4 regions of the Capilliphycus salinus ALCB114379 genome follow, and region 3 is predicted to be linked to each of the others. Evidence: riboswitches for the same ligand, from Rfam matches in the RefSeq annotation. Region 3 holds a riboswitch; each other region holds the start of a gene.
The links. A riboswitch is a leader RNA that binds a small molecule or an ion and turns the genes downstream of it on or off. The one in region 3 is predicted to bind cobalamin.

Region 1 (4,790 bases), 3.1 Mb from region 3:
CCGTCTGATATACTCAGAAAATCATCTCCGCGCACCCATTCGGTTTCCACATAACCGCTGAGGGTTGTATCGGTGTAGCCCGAGTCCAAGCCCCGAGAATTCACCAAACGGGTTGATTCGATTTCGCAGTCCCACTCCGCACTACAGAGAATTTCGGGATAGTCCTCTCGAATTAAAGCGATCGCCTCTCGCCCCCATTCGATCAGTTGTTCAACCCCAACCGTCTCGCCTAAATTGGGATAATGTTTGTTAATGGAAGTCGCCGTCAGTTCAATGGTTTCGGGTTCATTGAGATGACTGAGGGCGATCGCCCGTTCAACCAATTTTTCCGGTTCTACGGGGCCGTGAGCCACAGCCAAACCCGGACGCCCATCTCGCCAAAGTCGTAAGGCTGTCCCCCCGGTTTGAATACTTTCGAGTTGTTTGAGTCGGTTGGCTTCAAAAAAAATCGGTTGTGATTGAGATTGGGACTGAAAGACCTCAGCAGCCTCGGCACCGGCTAATGAAGCCAACTCCAGAAGCTGTTCGGCAGATTGGTCATGGGTCATAAACGATCGGTCATCGCACGGTGTTCATCGTTCCATCCTACCTTGTGGTGAGTCACTTATCGCAAATGGGAATCGGCAATCGGCAATCGAAAATCGGCAAATCCTCGTTAGAATTGACTTTTAGGTTTTGAGGCTGTTGGTATTGGTGGCGAACTTCCGTCTTTGGGCTTTGAGCGATACGGGCGTTTGGGTGTAAGGTATTGATTTGAGGGATTATTATTACTTCGCTTAATTGGAAATCAAATTTGATATGACAACAAATTATGGTATTGTTTTGGTGACGGCAGGTTCTCAAACTGAAGCGGAGGCGATCGCATTTGCTTTAGTTGAAGCTAAACTCGCCGCCTGTGTGAGTCTGAGTCCGATTCGTTCGATTTACACTTGGTCTGATGAAGTTTGTTCGGATGAAGAATGGCAACTGACGATTAAAACCGATTTAACTCAATTTGAAGCTTTAGAAGCCAAAATCCGTCAACTGCATTCCTACGAGGTTCCTGAAATTATCGCCCTTCCGATTGTTGCCGGTTCTTTGCCTTATCTTCAGTGGATTGGTCAAACGGTGAATTCCCATTCCTTGAATTAATTTCAATTGCTCAATTCAACCCCAAAAAAATCGACGGGCGGCGCCTAAATTCATTTCTGGGTCAATCTTGAAACACTGAAAAAAAACCAGGGATTTCTATCCCTGGCTGACAAAAAAAGCCCTCAAAAAAGGACTTAGAAAAGCTATACTTTGAGAAACTCGAAGTTAACGTTCAGAGGATTGATTCTCCAGATTAACTCTCCGCAAATAAACCGCACCACACCAGTCAATATCCTGTCCGACCCTGAATGTGACATAATCAATACCGTAAGCACTCCAGTAATTAATCACCTGTCCTGTGAGTCCTTGAGTGCTGTTAATTCGCTCAACTGTACAACCGGGAGGAAATTTTTGAGCGCTCGGACAATCTTTCCACTGTTTGAGTTGTTGGATATATTCCCGTTTCTGTGGAGACAATAACTCCCACGCCTCCCGTTTCCAGTGAGAGTAAGCTTGACCCAAAGCCTCTACTTCTTTCCAGGTTTGGGCGGTTGTCAATAATTCGGCGAGTTGTTGTGGGTTTTCCAGTTCCCAGGGAGAAAGGGGAAGAGCAGTCATAGTTACTTATAACACCATAGATAGGGTTTTTGACAAATTAACTCTGCCTAGACTCTAAATATAGCGTGTTTCCCCCCGATCTCCAATAGGCAACAGGGGACAGATAGAAGTCAGAACTCAGAAGTCAGAAGTCAGGAGTTACTGACAACTGACAACTCTAATAACTGGTGACTGTTAAGGCGTTTGCCAAATTCGCTGATGATATTTTTGCGGATCGGCGTAGGGGTCAACAGCCTGATGGGAATGATCGTGGCTGTGATGATGATCGTGATGGTGATGAGCGTGATGGTGATGATCGTGGTGGTGATGAGCGTGGGAGTCGCCAGAAACCGCAGCCAACCGGAACTTACAGGCTTCACAGTTCATCTGCACTTGGCCGAGTTGGGTTTCAATTTCGCGATCGCGTAACAGTTGCAGCAGTTGGGGTTGAATCCCCATTTCCGGCAAACAAGTCATGCTAATCTCGGGATATTCTTCTTGCTGTTGGGCGGTAATGTCAAAAATTTTCTTGACCAACACCCCGGTAAACAAGAAATAAGGCAAGACAATGATCCGTTTGGGCTGATACAACCGGGCGCGACGAAAACCTTCTTCTAGACGCGGGTGAGTAATGCCGATAAAACAGGTTTCCACCGTTTGATAACCGCTTCCTTCCCACACCATCCGAGCCAGTTTGTAGACGTCGCTGTTGGCGTCCGGATCGGAAGAACCCCGCCCCACAAATAAGATCACCGTTTCCGATCGCTCAATATCGGGGCGATCGAGTTCGGCCAACCGCGTTTTCCATAACTCCAAAATTAGGGGGTTAATCCCAAAATGACGTCCATAATGAAACTTCAGTTGAGGATAGGTTTCTCGGCAGCGATCGAGTTCGTTGGTAATATCAAATTTGTTGTGGCGGGCCGCAAATAACAGCAACGGTAAGGCTGACAATTCGGTATAACCTTGTTTGATGCAGCGTTCAATGCCTTCGGCTATGGTCGGGCCTGTGAGTTCGAGAAAACAAGGAATCACCGGGCGAGAATGGTCAAGGCTTTGATAAGCCTCCGCAAAATCGATAAACGTTTGGCGGCCTTCTGTGTCCTTTGTCCCGTGTCCGATCAGCAACAGGGGACGTTGCAAGGGCAAAGGCGGAAGGCTGAGGTTGAAATTTGCGGTTGGATTAATAATCAAGAATTTTGCTCCTTCCCCGTGCTAGGCGGGATGTCGGTTTTAGGTAACAAGTTGGCATTCTGGCTCGTCAAGATCGCTGCGAACTGACTTACAGTTGCCGCACAGCCCCGGACTTTCACCGGAGTTTCCCAACAGGTTACGATTAACTGAGTAATGCTTTTATAGCATAGCAAGTTAAGATGATTTTGCAGCAAATGTCACGAATCAAAATAATTTAGTGAATCAAGGGACAAATTGAACCCGATCTGTTGCGATCGGATTTGAATATTTGTCCCGTTGTCTGTTAATGTTCGCGATCGCGATTGATTGTCCATTTTGTTAATTTCGTCTGCAAGCGGTTTGGGATCAATTTTCGTAAATGTTTCTCACAAAGTTGGCAGGATTGCTAACATAACGATAAAATCTTTTGTGATAACCTAAACTCTAATCTTGCTGTTTCTGACTGACGCTATGAACGACATAACGAATGATACACAAGAAGTGTTACCCCGCGAGGTTAGGGTTAACCAACTTCGCAATTTGATAGAAACCTTGCATATTGCTGACGAAATTGCCAGCAAGCGCTACTTGATCAGTAGTTCCGAATTGGCCGATCTCATGGATGTCAATGCGAGTGCTGTCACCAGTCGCGGTGATAACTGGGCTTGGCGGAATTGGGAGGTTTCCCGAGTTCGCCGTGAGGGAAATCAAATCCTTTGGCAGTTGGAACGGGTAGACTAATGGTTTGAGCCTGTATTGAGCTTTTCAATTTTCGCTCGATCCATGCTCAGTAATGTTGGGTTTCATTCTTCAACCCAACCTACAAGTGAGAAACCGGGTTCAACCTAGAAAATGAACCTGTTCTCTGTTCCCTCAAGATTCAGACTCCCAAACCGATCCGGGTTTACTGCTGTTGCACGATCTGGACTTGTGCGTGATTTGGACGATCGCGATCGCGGTCAAGTTTTCTGGTGTGAGGGATTGGTAGAGTCGAAAGTTGATTGATAGTGTTATCGAGTTTATACCATTTTACCCGAAAACTACCCTAAAGTTACATCCAAAAACATCATAATCACAAAGCCAAGCATCACCCCGAGGGTTGCTTCTTTTTCCTGTCCGAGACTGTGAGATTCGGGGATAATTTCATCGCTAATAACAAATAGCATTGCACCCGCAGCAAAAGCCATCGCCCAGGGTAAAATCGGTTGAGCAACCGAAACCACTCCCGCCCCAATTAACCCGCCCACCGGTTCAACTAATCCGGTAAATAAAGCAATACTAAATGCGGTCAAACGGGAATATTTTTCAGTCAATAAAGCAATGGCTACCACAAATCCTTCGGGAATATTTTGTAAACCAATCCCGATCGCCAAAGCGGTACCATTGGCAACATCTTCGCCCCCAAAACCGACCCCAACCGCCAATCCTTCGGGAAAGTTATGAATGGCGATCGCAATTACAAACAGCCAAATTCGTTTTAAATTCTCGTAATTTCCTTCCGGGCCTTTGATAAAATGTTCGTGGGGAAAATATTGATGGCTGTACCACAAAAAAGCGCCCCCCAGTAAAATTCCAATCACGACAATTAACGCCGAAAAAACATTACTATTCGTCTGTCGGATCGCCGCTTCTAAACTGGGAACAATTAAAGAAAATGAGGTCGCCGCCAACATCACACCCGCCCCAAACCCCAACATCGCCCCTTGAACTCGTTGACTAATTTGACGGATAATTAAAACCGGAACCGCACCCAAACCCGTTCCCATTCCGGCGATAAAACTGCCTATTAATCCCAGATAAACAGTTGGAATATCTTTAATAAAATCCAGCATATAGGCGTTAAAATTTTAGGAGGTGGACAGAAGGATTAGTCAATTTTCAAACATTGAATTCGCTTAAGCCTAACAACGAACTTATTGTTTTCTCGCTAATTGATTTTTGCTCACCTA
Region 2 (4,790 bases), 2.7 Mb from region 3:
GAGGTCTTCAACCTGATTAATTAATTATCCATTATCCATTATCCATTATCCATTGATCAGGAGAGGTCTTCAACCTGATTAATTAATTATCCATTATCCATTATCCATTATCCATTGATCAAGCCCGGTTTCTACGAGAAGCCGGGTTTTTAATCCTGCCATTGAAGCAATTCCCTCTCGGGGTAGAGGAATAATCTAGGCTTAATTTCCTATACTAAAGATTGTATATCCAAATTCTTTTCGTTTATTACCCTGTTAACAATTGTTGTATTAGTACGGAAACTATAAAATGACATCACTATCAAATGGTTCAAGTTCCAAACGAGTTGCTATTTTACTCGAAAGTGGTTTTGAAGACTCCGAATTTCAAATCCCTTATACCGCATTACAAAAAGCGGGCGCGAAAACGGTAATTATCGGTTCTCGCATGAACGACGAATACGAAGGAAAGCGGGGTCAAGCCTCCGCCAAACCCGACGCTACGGCCGCAGAAGTTCGTTCAGAAGACTTTGATGCCATTTTCATCCCCGGTGGTAACGCTCCCGACAAAGTTCGTCGCAACCCCCATGCGGTGAGACTGATTATCGATGGTATGGCCCAAGGTTTACCCATCGCCGCCATTTGTCACGGCCCACAAGTCTTAATAGATGCGGATGTTTTACGAGGTAAACAAGCGACCGGTTTTAAAGCCATTCGCAAAGATATTCAAAATGCCGGGGCGACCTATGTTAACGAACCTGTTGTGGTTGATGGTAACTTAATTACTTCCCGTCAGCCGAGTGATTTAGCCATGTTTACGGTAACATTATTAAGTTACCTCAATTTGGGCATGGAAGGGGTCACGTTACCCGATCCCACCGACCAAACGTTTGAATGGTGGACGCTGGCCGAACAGTGGCAAGGTTCGAGCAAAAATGATATTGTTAATGCGCTCAATACGGCGATCGTGGGCGAACGTTATACTTTAGCCGCTTTTAAAGAGTATAACAAACAAGTTTCTGACCCCGAATTGGTGATTCTTTTCCGAGAAGCCATCGGCACAAAAGAACGTCATATTGAACTGTTAGAAGCCCGTCTGCGGGACTTTGACGAACAGGTAACTTGGCAAGCAATGGGAAGCGAAGCTTTCGCCAAATTGCAAGGTTGGTTACAGTCTAATAGTAGCGATCAAGATTTGATGCGACGGGCTTTAGGCGATATCCAAACCGGTATTATTGATGCTTCTCATTTGTCGGTTCAAATTACCGATCCGGCTACGGCTTTTGTATTACAAGAAATCGAAGAAAATCTTCGTCGTCACGAAGAATTATTTGCCACGTTATATCGGACTCGTTTGGGCGAAAATGTTCAAGCTCCCATGCCTACAACCATCGCAGTGAGTTAAGGGAGTAACTTAAAATTTAGGAAGTTCAGAAAGAATTGAATTAATCTTCTTCTTTCTGCTTCCTAATCTCTAACAACTTAATACGGGAGATTTAGAGATGAATTTACTGGATTTGATTGCATTAGTTTTAGAAACCATTGTCATTGGTATCTTTACCTTACAATGCGTTCAGCATCATTCTCTATTGCGATCGGCTTTAGTTTTACTGGTGGTTTTATTCCTCACCTATAGCAGCAGTCTCGCTGCATTAGCCGCTCCTTATTTCCAGACTATCACCTCACAGAATTATCCGACAAAACATTTTACAGAAAGTAGAATTAACCTCTCTACTCCTCTTGAATTGAATCCAACCGTCGTCGGACAGCATTAATTTAAAATCGCCCGTTCCACCGCAGTAGAATTGAGTTTTCGCCCAATAAAAACTAAACGAGTTTGGCGGAGTTCATCGCTTAACCACAGGCGATCATAAAACGAATCAAAGCGATTTCCCACCCCTTGCAAGACCATTCGCATCGGTTTTTGGGGAACGTGAACAAAGCCTTTTATTCGATAAATTTCCTCTTGTTTGACCAAATCTTGCAATTTTTCAATTAACGTTTTCGGTTCAAAAGCTTGCTCAACGATAAGCTGTACCGAATTAATCTCATCATCATGTTCGTGTTCTTCTTCGTGATCGTGATGAGAGTGACGGCTTTCTAAATTATCTTCTACAGCCGCATTAAAACCCAGTAAAAGATTCGTTTCTACCTCTCCTTGCTGACAGGAAACAACCTTAACACCGGGGGGAAGTTCTTGTTGTAACCATTCTCGAACTTTAGTTAAGGAAGCTGGATCAATTAAATCGGTTTTTGTTAATAAAACCAAATCCGCACAAGCCAACTGATCTTCAAATAACTCCTCAATGGGGGTTTCATGTTCCAAATTCGGATCGGCTTGGCGTTGAGCTTCTAAAGCCTCTAAATCTCCGACTAAAGTGCCGGCAGCCAAAGCTTGAGCATCGACAACCGTCAGCACCCCATCAACCGTTGCATGATTGCGAATTTCCGGCCAACGAAACGCTTGAACCAACGGTTTAGGTAAAGCCAATCCCGAGGTTTCTACCAGTATACAATCAATTTGGTCGCGGCGTTTAAGAAGTTCCTGCATCGTCGGGTAAAATTCCTCTTGAACGGTGCAGCACAAACAGCCATTTGTCAGTTCAACAATGTTATTTTGAGGATTATTTTGAGGGAGTTCGTCGTCTTCGCAAACCTGACAGGAACGCAACAGTTCCCCATCAATTCCCACTTCCCCAAATTCATTAACTAAAACGGCGATTTTACGCCCTTGATTGTTTTGCAAGAGATGACGAACTAAAGTGGTTTTTCCGGCGCCTAAAAATCCGGTAACAACGGTAACGGGTATTTTGTGCATGGTTGGAATTTTTGAAGATTATTTTACTGTTAGTCAGTCGGGTAAGTCCGTTAAAATCTTGATGGAAAGAGTTGCAAATCTAGAACTTCTCGATGTAGCGACCGAAGTTGAAAGGTTAGGCGGTTAATGCAGATCAAATTTAACACTATCTGTACCTCGCAGACGCGCTCAGAGTGGACGGAAACATCGGCGGGCATCCTGACTCAGAGAAGGTTTATCCTCTCGTTACAGTTGCGGGACAGTGCTAGATTTTCACTAGGCTTTCCCCCTTGCATCCAATGGCTGATCCCCATCAGAACCGATATCGTTACAAGAATATCACAATATTATCGCGACTACTCGCTTTGTTTTGTCTAAAACCGATCAGAAAATTTTATCCCAAAGGATGAGGACAAAAGCCGCCTCATCGGAGACTATAGAAGCGTTAGGCGATGTTTGTGGTATCTTTATTCTTGCTGCAACTCGGGCTTTCGCAGGGGGGAGTTGAAGTTAGAGAGATTTTCTGATCGCTATTTTCCCGTTCAACCAGAGGAGGCGCCGTCATCCGATATTGAACAATATCACCCGGATCGGATTTAATTTTTGGCTTGGCTCGACGTTCGAGGTGAGATAATGGAATCACAATCGGCCAGAGTAGGGCTGCGGCTCCCAGAACGATCCAAGAGCTTTTATTCGTCTTTGGAGTGCTTTGGTCTTGGAAGAATTTTCTTAAGCAATGAGCAAAGAAGATCACACCAATTAGAACATAACCTCGAACCAAAAAGGTAAGAATCATCATTTTAAAGTTTAATTCTTTTTATAAATGACAAAACAGAGGCATCGCTCCTCCTTTCTATACCCTATCAATTTTTGGTCGCCATGACTTCCGTTATTATACCGATTTTCCGGGGTCAAATTTCGGTTTGAAGGATGGTGTTTTTCTGTAAATATACTGAGACCCCATATAAACTATTCGGGTAAATTCTCCTGATTTTCTGGGCTAGAAGTGGTCTCCGTCGGAGTAGATGAACTCGGTTGAGTATCGTCTTTGATGTTCACAAAAATATCATAGCGAGTGCTGCGATCGCTGACCACTGCGGCGCTCACCCCTATTGATCGGATCGCATTCACCCACACCGCTTGGGGAGGGGGAAGCTGAGGTAAAGAAAGATTACGGCGATCGAAAGCCCGTTGGACATCGACAAAGAAACTGCCATTATTCGGACTTAATTCCGTGGGAACAGTTTCGCGAAATAGCGGATCTGAGGCGATCGCCGTCTCCGGTTCTGGTAAAATTTGATTGGCAATCGGGGCGCCCAAAGTAGCAAATAACACATTGTTATCCAACCACCCGCGAACCACACTAAATCCGCCGTAGGGAGAAGTCCATTTAACCACAGGTTGGCCATCAACTTGGGTCGATTCTACCCGAAAATCTTTAGACTTCATCGACGCATCCAACTTTTCTAAGGCGGTTTCTGCGGCTTGGCGATCTCTGGTTTCCACCATCAAAGCCAATCCCGCCGAAAACTTTTGGGGGGTTTCTTTATTGGGAACAGCCGGAATTAAAGACAGGGAAAATTCTCCATCCATCCAACTCAAAAAGTCTTGATCCAAGTCCATTTGGGTAGCTTGTTTTAAACTCGATCGCAGGGTTTCGGGATTAAAAGGAGCAATAGGATTAGAAACCGCATCTTTGCTATAATCTTGCCAGAGTCGCTGCAAATTTCCCCCCGCCATCACCATCATCGCATTATTCGGAATCCATTTCAGCATTTCCTGAGATTCGTTTTCAACCGCCAAGGTTTTTTGACTGCTCGGTTTATACCAAGAAATCCCTTTAAAATTAATTCCCCCGGCTTCAAAAATCACACTGCTGACAAACCCTTGATGCTGCTGTAATTTCTCAAGATTTTCAGGCGGAATGGGTTGAGCGGAGGTAAAAGAAGCCACACTCGCGGCGACAGGAATATTCAGATAAACTTGAGCAAAAGCTCTCGGCGTTTGAATTTTT
Region 3 (4,790 bases):
TGTCCCAAACTGAGGTAATTAATCGGTGCGTCTGCTAAATTAAGCAAGTCAAAATCTAACAAGGTTTGTTGAACCCGTTGGGCGATTTCGGACTCGGGTAAACCCAAATTACACAGTCCATAGGAAATATCTTCTTCTACGGTTGTGGCGACCAATTGCTGTTCGGGATTTTGAAAAACTAAACCAACTTTTTGTCGCAATTGATTTAAGGATTTTCGGTCATAGTTTAACGGTTTTCCCTGCCATTCTATTATACCCCGTTGAGGACGATATAATCCATTAGCGAGTCGAAATAATGTGGTTTTTCCGCAACCATTTCGTCCGATAACCGCACAGCGTTGATGTTTGGGAATTTTCAGCGTTAGATTTTGAACCGCAGGATGTTGGCTACAGGGATAAGTATACTCAACATTTTTAAAACTGAGAAGTTCAGATTCTGGTGACATAATGCCATCCAATATTAACGAACAGTAAAAAACACCCACAAATCGCTTCAGCAGAATAGCGAAAATTAGGTTTATAGCGGCGAATATACCAAACTTTTAGTTCTCCTGTAAATCCCCGCGATGTCAATCCCAGAGAAATTTGACGGTAGTTTTCTAAAGTTCGCTGTAACAGTTGACTGACGACTATTCCCACACTGCGAATTCCGGTTTTCCAATTACAATAACCGATTCTGGCTTGTTGGGCGGTTAACAGTTCGCTGGCGGTTTCTGTGAGGAGAAAAATGAACCGATACATTAAAGTTAGCAGTTCTGTTATCAAACTAGGACAGCCTATTTTGTTTAAAATCCGCACAATTTCCACAAAAGGAACGGTTAACAAAATAAAGTACATACAGGAAGTTAGTACCAGAGAACGGGTTAATAAAACGGCAATTTGTTGAAGTCCTTGTTGACTGATGTAGATAAAAAGATTGCCCAAAGTTACGCCCCAAAAAATATCGGTTTGAACCAACTGCACATCCGACAACCAAACGCCCCCCAAGGCCAAAGCGGGAACGCTGGTTAACCAAAATCCGAACGGAATCGCCTGTAATTTCAAGTAAACTGACGCCGGAATTCGAGCATAAATAACAATCCAAATTGCAATCCAAACTGTTATTAAAAATTGCAGGGGTGAAGATGCCGCCCAACTCAAACCAAACAGGGTTATTCCAAACAGAAGTTTGTGTTCTGGGGGGAGATAACGCAGTCGATTTGTATGGGCTAAAGAATCAATTTGATGGTGCATTAGGGTTTTTGATTTTTTCCCTCCCGACGACCTTTGTACAGGCCAATTACATAGCCAACAATTCCCGCCCCGATAGCGGCTTGGGAGACAAATAATAGGCTTTCTATTTCTCCGCTCGGTACTTCAATTAGGGGATTAAACCAGGGTTGATAGTTCGGCTGAATTTCTGTAATCATTTCCTCTGCTTCGCCATCTGCTCCCCCGTATTCTCCCCGAACAAATATTAACGGTAATATTGCTAAGGCAATCACGGCTAAAACTAGAAACCAATTTCCTTGTTTTTCAGACTGCATAATATTCTCCTAGTTCTCTCGCAAAAGTTTTAAGGTTTGAAGTTCTTCCGAGGCGTAAGATTGTAACCAGTTCCACACTAATACTGTTAACAAACCTTCGCTGATGGATAGGGGAAGTTGGGTTAAAGCAAAAATTCCGGCAAATTTAATAAACGACGCCAAAACGCCCCCGGTTGCAGCCGGAAAAGCCAGAGCAAGTTGAATCGAAGTGACAATATAAGTTGCTAAACTTCCTAGAGTTGCGGCGAGAAAAATTCCGAGTTTTTGTTGTCTTTGTTTCAAACATAAACGATAAATTCCGTAGGCAATCCAAGGGCCGACAATTGCCATCGAAAAAGCGTTTGCTCCCAACGTTGTAATGCCGCCATGAGCGAGTAATACCGCCTGAAAAACTAATACCAAACTCCCCAATACGGCCATTACAGAAGGCCCGAACAAAACCGCTCCCAGTCCGGTTCCGGTTGGATGCGAACAACTTCCGGTAACAGAAGGAATTTTGAGTGCAGAAAGCACAAAACTAAATGCTCCCGCCAAAGCCAGTAATAATTTAAGTTCGGGATTTTCTCGGGTAATTTGGGTCAAAGATTTCACGCCCAAAACGAAAAAAGGTAAACTCAAAACCCACCAAAATATCGCCCAACCCACCGGAAGAAATCCTTCCATAATGTGCATCGCTTGGGCGGGAGATGCGGCGCCGACAACGAGATAAAAGCTTAACCCTGCCATCGCGACAAGGCTGAAAATTCGACTCACTCTTGACATCTGTACCTCGCAGATTGAGTTGTTTGTAGATTTCCATCGGCGGGCATCCTGACTAAGAGATTTGATGAGTAGAAAATCTCAACTAAAATCTCATCACAGTTGCGGGACAGCGTTGGATTTTCACCAAACTTTCCCCGTTAACTCTAGTGGCTGACCCCCACTAAAACCGATAGATGCAGTATTGTATCACGACAACTGGATAATTATCAATAGAGACATCTAATTTGCGCCTTTCTAACTCCATCAAGAAGACTGTTGGGCTGAAAATTGAGTGGTGAGTCGCAAAACTAAACCGTGACAAATTCCCAATCCTGCCGTCCAAATCATATTTTTCACAAACAGTTTTTGTAGAATATTCCACCCCATGCTGTGACCATCGGTAAGCACGGGAAAGGCGAGTAAAATTAGACTTTCGTACAACACAAATCCAAAGATTGCTGCCAGAATAATCCATAAAACATGACCGAAACCCTGTTGGCGACTGAACCCAGGTCTAATACTCGCAAATCCCGTCACCAATATAATACCAACGCCCATAATTAATCCCCAAGCAAACGCATCGAGACTGCGGGGATAATCTCGAATAAGAAAGCCGTAAAGTTGGTTCACCAACCAAACGATTAATCCGAGTAAAATTGCCCGTTTACGGTTTAGGGTCGTTCCGGCTATTGTACCAAAAGCAACTAAAGGGGCGTGGGGATAGATGATGGTGCTACCCGTACCGATTGCCAGAAATAAAATTTGCCAAAACTGACTTTTAGCAACGGCAATCCAACGGTTTTCCCAGATATAATTTTGGGTTTGGGATGGGTGAATTATGCTCATTTTTTTATCCTCAACTTGGATTTCGAGAGGGTTTTTCTTAAAAAATTAACCCGAATATTTCTACAATCATTCTTGAATAGACTTCGATTGAACGGGAGGATATAAATGTTCGGTGAGTTGTTGACCTTGACTCAAATGTTGCGCTACAATTTTATTGGCAACCTCGGGAGTTACGCGAGTATACCAGGTTCTATCTCCTGAATAAAAAACAACCGGCCCCAGTTTACACACTTCCAAACAACCCGATGTGATCACATCAACTTCCAATTCGGCTTGATTAACGGCCGTTTGCAAAGCCTGATAAATCGGTTGCCATTGGCGAGAAGGATAACAACGGGATGAACGACAAACTGATAAATAAGGCCGCTTGAGGGGATTAGAATTAAAAGGAATGGGACGATTGCCCAAAACATAGATTTCTCGCAATTCTTCGTAAAGCGCCAATTTACTCAAATCCGCTTTATTATAAGGAAGTAAATCTTCATCGGCCGTCAAACAGGGATTTGGCAAAAAGATTGTCATCATATTTTCTTGATCCCCATTCCAAAACTGAATTCCCCAACTGGTCGGTCTTCCAGTTGAGTTCAAGCGTCGATACAGCGAAGCCCGATGAATTCGTCGCCGTTGTCGCAACTCCACAGGGGTCTTGCAATGCGGCCCGCCGAGATGATCTTCCAAGCACAAATGAATATGCCAAGCTTCGGTCGCTACGGTGAGATAACCATCGTAAATCATGCACAATTTCGGGGGTTGAGTAAATTCGAGTTCTAACACTCCCCCTTCAACGACATGACCAATCTGAACCTCCTGCCAGCGCTCTTGAAACAGAGTGTACAGCAACGGCCCCGTGATGTCTACCGTACAACCAAAATCTTCATACTCAATCTTTCCGCCTTCGGGTGTGGCTTCAACGGTTCGACGGTTTAGAGGTGTGACCCGGCAATTAAATTCACTCATTCGCTTGCAAAATTAAGACTTCATTTAATCTTAGTTACTTTCCAATATCAGAAAAAACGCTGAAGGAGATTTTCTCGCCGTTGGTTAAACTGGATGGGTTTGATTGAGATTAGTTTGAGTTGAATAATTTTAGCACGAAATTATCAAATATAAGCCATCGCCGAAATAATCGATAAATGCTGCATAGAGATGAGAATTACTCTATTTGAGTGACAACACGCAAGCTGTCACAGTGGAATTTAGGGGGGAATATCGGTTCGGATAGTGAAATTAGGAGTTTAACGGCAAATCGGGGTAAAAATACCTGTGATAGTTGAGAAAGTTGTACGTTAGGGGAACTCAACTTTTTGAGGTGTTTATAGAGTGAAGTTAAGCAGAAACTAGATGATTTCACTCTATCAAGGTCGCCTTATGCAAGTTTTCACTCACACTCCCCCAAATCCGGAAAAACTCCTCAATAATCGCTATCGCATTTTACAATCGATTGGTAGCGGTGGGTTTGGCGAAACCTTTCTCGCAGAAGATACTCAAATGCCTTCGGGTCGTCGCTGTGTGATCAAACAATTAAAACCGAGTGTTAATCGTCCTGAAATTTATTCGTTAATTCAAGAACAATTTCGGCGAGAAGCGGCTATTTTAGAACAACTGGGTGAAAAAAGCGATCGCATTCCTCGATTATACGCTTATTTTGAAGAAGAAGAACAGTTTTATTTAGTTCAA
Region 4 (4,790 bases), 2.4 Mb from region 3:
TAATTGTTCAGCATTGCCAAAAACCAAGGCGGGTTCGTGTAACTGAACTTCGACCATTCCTAACGCTTTTAGTTCGGTTAATAGGGTTTTGTAGAGGGGCAAAATTTGCGTCAAGACTTCACCCAATTCTACGCCTTCTAACCGACTTAACCGCAGCAATGTTACCGGGCCGATAATAATGGGAATTGCCCGTTCTCCCAGGAAATTTTTTGCCCGTTTAACCGTTGCTAAAAAATCCTCAAAGTTGGCTTCGGGTTTAATATCGGCACTAATTTCAGGAACGAGATAATGGTAATTTGTATCAAACCATTTGGTCATTTCCAAAGCGGCGATACCCTCTTTTCCTCGCGCCATTGCAAAGTAGCGTTCTAACCCGGAAAAGGCTTGAAAACGGGCGGGAATTAACCCCAAACGAATCACCCAATCTAAAACTTGGTCGTAAAGCGTGGCATCTCCAATTCCAATCTTTTTAATATTGGCTTCGGCTTGGGTTTTCCAGCCTTGTTCCTCAATTTCTCGCGCCGTTTGTAACAGTTCGTCGGCGGTAATCTCACTCCGCCAAAACGACTCTAAAGCTTTTTTAACTTCGCGATTTTTACCAATACGAGGATATCCGAGTGTAGAGGTGGTAATTGCCATTGAATCTCCTTTTATTGTTGAGAGAATACTTGAGAACGTCTTCAGTTGAGACTTTCTTTAAACTTCAGAATTTTTGACCGCAACCGGGGGGACGGTAGCCCGACTGAGAAGGAACGGTTTGAATGATTAGCCCCATAAATAGACTGTGAATCGCCGATAAACTCATCGCCCAAACCGCATCTTTTACAAAAATTCGCCACAATATTTCTGCGGTAAAACCATGTCCGCCCATCAAATCCGCAATCAGTACAATACTGCCTTCAAACAGGGCATAACCGCCCACAATTGCCACAATTAACCAAATGAGATAACCCCAAAAGTTAATCCGGCTAAATCGGGGTCTGAGGGTAATTAATCCCGTCACAATGATTGTACCGATTCCCATTACCAAACCCCAGGTAAACAATTCTTTTGTTTGAGGATATTGGCGGATGGTAAAACCATACAATTGATTGGCAAACCAAATCATTAAAGCGGTGAATATCGCTTTTTTGCGGGGGAGAGTATTGCCAGTAACAGCCGCAAACCCAACTAAAGGAACGTGGGGATAAATTACACTGCTGAAGCTGCCAATTCCGACTAGGAAAAACGACCAACTATCACCTTTGGCGATGGCATTCCAAGCCGCTTCCCAGAGGCTTGAACTGCCTGAAGGAAAGGGTTTAATTGATTCCGAATGGAGAATGAAAGAGCGTTCAAAACGCTTGACATCAGATCTCATCTTTTCTCCTATTTAGAGGAGAGTGAGGCGATAGAAAATCTCTGGACTCACTCTTATATTTTATCTTAATTTCGAGAAACCGTTTGACGATTTTTTAACAGCCATTTGCCGATAATTCCGAAAGTAATTAACCCCAAAATTGAGGATGGTTCGGGAATAGCTGCCGCATGAATTACCCCAATTGCTTCTAAATCAAAACCGCCAGAACCCGGAATTGGAGTTTGCCAGGGGTCATAAATCGGATTGCCTTGGGAGTCCAAGAAAGCGCCGTTCCCCGGAATATCAACGATGCGAACATAATTGATATTATTCAGGTCAATTTCTCCGGAAAAAGTTGCCAGAGAATCCGTCAGTACATCCAGGTCAAAAGGAGTTCCCCAAGAACTTTGAACAAATTCTTCGTCGGAAATCACAACCCCATTATTAACGTGTTTTCCCGCCAAATTATAAACCTGGGTTGCATCCAATTGTCCGAAGGGTTCGAGGGGGTTTTGAGTCAGAGAAATACTGGGAAACCGCAGAAAATCAGTCCCGTTACTGGAAACTTCCACATAAGCTAATTCGGCGAAAAGGTTGCCCGTTTCTGCAAACCCAATTCCATTTTCAAATACGGCAAAATCGGCCCCCGCTTTATTTACAATAGGCTTGTCAAAGGTTAAAGTAATTTGACCGGGAGAAACGCCTGCTGCAATTTGTTCGGCGGTTAATTCTCCCAAAGAGGCAATCCCGTCAAAAGCGGCTGTAACCGGCCCCAAGGTTTTCTCTGGGGTTAACCATCGTTCTTCGACTCCCGGCGTGGGTTGATAGTCTATAAATTCTGTCGCCCAACCCACAAATATCGGGTTAATACTATTATTCTGCGTCACCAAACCTTCACCATCAGAACCGATAAATCCTGGAATGCCGGAGTCTATTTTTCCGGGGTCGGATGTTGACCCAGAAAAGGTTGCGGCTGCCGCTTCGTGGGCGGTTAAGGTTAGCAGAAATAGGGTCAAAAATGAGCCAATATTTTGAACCCATGACAAATTTTTCATTTGAGTTTTTCCTTTGAAAATTTCTTGAGTTTGACTAATCGTTAACTTCGGCAAAAGTTAACTAACTTACCGATTGAGTTGGGGTGGAACGCAAGCAATAATTCGCTGTTTTAGGAGTTCGGGTCGTTCTTTTCTGGGCAATTTTCCATCCGGTTTTAGATAATATTTGCTGGCACATTCTAGGATTGAATGTGCCGCATCCGGGGAGGAAAGATTTCCAAATAAATAGGTGGGTTTTTGGGACGCAGAAAAAGCAACGACACAGGAACGTTTGCAAGCGCTCATGCAGGTAACGGGTTCAATTGAAAATTCAGCTTTCAACTCCCAAGTTTCGGAAAGTTGAGACAGTTGCTGATGCAATTTTTCCCCGCCACTTTCCCCAACGCGCTGGTTTCCTTTCCAGACACTCGCACAGGCCGTGCAGACAAAAATTGTGTGTTTAGTCATTAGAAATTGTCGGGCGAACCTAACCGGAACACCCTATTTTTTGGGAAGAATTGACCATCTAGAAACTAACTCCAATTTCGTTAGTTCGTGCAATCGAAATAGGCAATATTGACCTCAAAAAAATTGAGGCGATTCTTCTTTTTTGCAAATTGCCATCGCAGCTTATTCTGGAGGTTTTTCCCGCTCCAAACCAGTGCTGTGACTCAGATGAAAACGTAACGTATCGAATTGTAAAAAGACTAATCCAAACACTATCTGTACCTCGCAGACGCGCAAATAAAACACTATCAATCGGCGGGCATTCTGACTCAGAACCTTGAATTAAGATTCATCACAGTTGCGGGACAGCGACGGATTTGCACCGAACTTTCCCCCTTGCGTCTAATGGCTGATCCCCATTAGAACCGATAGGCGTATGATATCACATCTGTGAGATTTTGGACAAATTTTTATTTAATAATTAAAAAAAGATTTTCTTCTCCCGGTAGGAGAACGGTCGGGGATGAGGTTCTGACCCTCGAAAGAAGAATCACACAATTAAGTTGAGTGACTTGCCATTATAAATCACTCAACATCGCGTTTAATTTTCTCTAATTTTTGCAGGAAAACTCCTAGAAATTCATCTTTGAACTGTTAATATGAAACCGTGACCGTGTTGGGATCAAAAAGAAGTGGCAGCGCTGCTCCTTGTTCTCCGAGAACAACACCTTCAATAAAGTCCGCCTGAGTTAATCCGGCTTCGCGAGAGCAACTCGGACAAACAATAACTTTTCCTCCATCTTGGATGAACGCTTGCAATTTTTGATGAATATTCAAGTTACTGTTACCTTCGGTTGCGGGAAGTCGCTCTCGATCTACTAAATATACACCCCGCACATTCAAGAATATTGTAGTCGGTTGATGTCCCTTTTTCAAGGCATTATGCGCCAGAGAAATCGCCATATTTGCTGTCCATGTATCATCGGTTGTTAGGTTAACAAACAGTCCTCCTCGCTCCACCTGGTTTTCAGTTGCTTGAGCCGATGTCGTTTCCGATAGAGCGGGTAAATGATTGGCTGTAGCGATGAAACTTGAACCCACTAACCCACTCAAAATTGAAGTTGTCAACAGAGAAAGAAATTTAGATTGCATCGGGTTGGCCTCCGACAATTTCTTCAAAAACAACAAACCCGCCGTCATCAGAACAGCAGGTTGCTAGGCACTGAAAAGTTTCTATCAGCCTTTTTTAGCTGGTTTGAGGACGTATGGAATAACCTTTTCACGGGTTTAACTTAATTATTGAGCGACAAGCCAACCCTGTCAAAAGACGGCCTGTCAAACATTAAAAGACTGTAATATTCACGCAGGCATTTTATAATAATCTTCCCCTCAACAAATTTTCAACTCCTAATGTCTGCTTCTGTGCTTGTTCAATTATTCTTCTATACTGTAATCTCCACTGCAAAGCATTAGAAATCGTTAGATAGCCAAGTTCGGGCGGTTGATTGATAATCCGATCTGCTAATAATTCACGTCCAATTTCATCCAAAGGTAAATTACGTTCCTCTAAAAAAGCAATGATATCATCTTTGTTTCCTTGACGGCGTAGAATCTCTCTTAAACCGTATGTGGTTTGATAGTCTCCGGTGCGTTCCTTTTCTACAAAAATAGCGTGTTGAAAATTTAAAGTCGCAGTCCGAGATTCGTGAATATCGAGTTTTTCATAAGCAAAAACAAGGAGATGATAGCCGAGTCCGTAGATTTTATGACTCGCATCACGAAACGGACAGGAAGATTGAGGTTGACGAATTGAGGTTACTTTTAAATCAACTTCTAATTCAGGAAAATCAATTCCACTCGCAGCACTTCCCAACGTGTAGGAGTATTTAATTCGCAAATATTGATTAAATGTTTGTTTTACATAAGTTCCCACCGCCTTCCCATCTGTGATACCGTAAAGCTGAGGAATG

Region 1: it holds a riboswitch for cobalamin, as region 3 does, so the genes downstream of both, ACL6C3_RS22155 (sirohydrochlorin chelatase) here and ACL6C3_RS09760 (energy-coupling factor ABC transporter permease) in region 3, are expected to answer to the same signal.
Region 2: it holds a riboswitch for cobalamin, as region 3 does, so the genes downstream of both, cobW (cobalamin biosynthesis protein CobW) here and ACL6C3_RS09760 (energy-coupling factor ABC transporter permease) in region 3, are expected to answer to the same signal.
Region 4: it holds a riboswitch for cobalamin, as region 3 does, so the genes downstream of both, ACL6C3_RS19165 (DUF1636 domain-containing protein) here and ACL6C3_RS09760 (energy-coupling factor ABC transporter permease) in region 3, are expected to answer to the same signal.

Annotation. Positions count from the first base shown of each region.
Region 1 covers NZ_CP178543.1:5,467,015-5,471,804, forward strand. Annotated here, with positions in the region: gene ACL6C3_RS22140 (TldD/PmbA family protein) at 1-548, opposite strand, end outside; gene cutA (divalent-cation tolerance protein CutA) at 799-1,131, shown strand; gene ACL6C3_RS22150 (hypothetical protein) at 1,297-1,689, opposite strand; gene ACL6C3_RS22155 (sirohydrochlorin chelatase) at 1,864-2,862, opposite strand; cobalamin riboswitch at 2,894-3,038, opposite strand; gene ACL6C3_RS22160 (hypothetical protein) at 3,313-3,582, shown strand; gene ACL6C3_RS22165 (ZIP family metal transporter) at 3,882-4,673, opposite strand.
Region 2 covers NZ_CP178543.1:7,366,769-7,371,558, reverse strand. Annotated here, with positions in the region: gene ACL6C3_RS29985 (DJ-1/PfpI/YhbO family deglycase/protease) at 290-1,384, shown strand; gene ACL6C3_RS29980 (hypothetical protein) at 1,482-1,754, shown strand; gene cobW (cobalamin biosynthesis protein CobW) at 1,751-2,797, opposite strand; gene ACL6C3_RS29970 (hypothetical protein) at 2,796-2,924, shown strand; cobalamin riboswitch at 2,968-3,115, opposite strand; gene ACL6C3_RS29965 (hypothetical protein) at 3,222-3,575, opposite strand; gene ACL6C3_RS29960 (DUF3352 domain-containing protein) at 3,746-4,790, opposite strand, start outside.
Region 3 covers NZ_CP178543.1:2,346,344-2,351,133, forward strand. Annotated here, with positions in the region: gene ACL6C3_RS09745 (energy-coupling factor ABC transporter ATP-binding protein) at 1-446, opposite strand, end outside; gene cbiQ (cobalt ECF transporter T component CbiQ) at 430-1,233, opposite strand; gene ACL6C3_RS09755 (energy-coupling factor ABC transporter substrate-binding protein) at 1,233-1,526, opposite strand; gene ACL6C3_RS09760 (energy-coupling factor ABC transporter permease) at 1,536-2,252, opposite strand; cobalamin riboswitch at 2,309-2,474, opposite strand; gene ACL6C3_RS09765 (hypothetical protein) at 2,532-3,113, opposite strand; gene ACL6C3_RS09770 ((2Fe-2S) ferredoxin domain-containing protein) at 3,180-4,070, opposite strand; gene ACL6C3_RS09775 (protein kinase domain-containing protein) at 4,482-4,790, shown strand, end outside.
Region 4 covers NZ_CP178543.1:4,750,874-4,755,663, forward strand. Annotated here, with positions in the region: gene metE (5-methyltetrahydropteroyltriglutamate--homocysteine S-methyltransferase) at 1-639, opposite strand, end outside; gene ACL6C3_RS19155 (hypothetical protein) at 704-1,360, opposite strand; gene ACL6C3_RS19160 (hypothetical protein) at 1,426-2,394, opposite strand; gene ACL6C3_RS19165 (DUF1636 domain-containing protein) at 2,461-2,841, opposite strand; cobalamin riboswitch at 3,117-3,265, opposite strand; gene ACL6C3_RS19170 (DsrE family protein) at 3,475-3,972, opposite strand; gene ACL6C3_RS19175 (restriction endonuclease) at 4,193-4,790, opposite strand, start outside.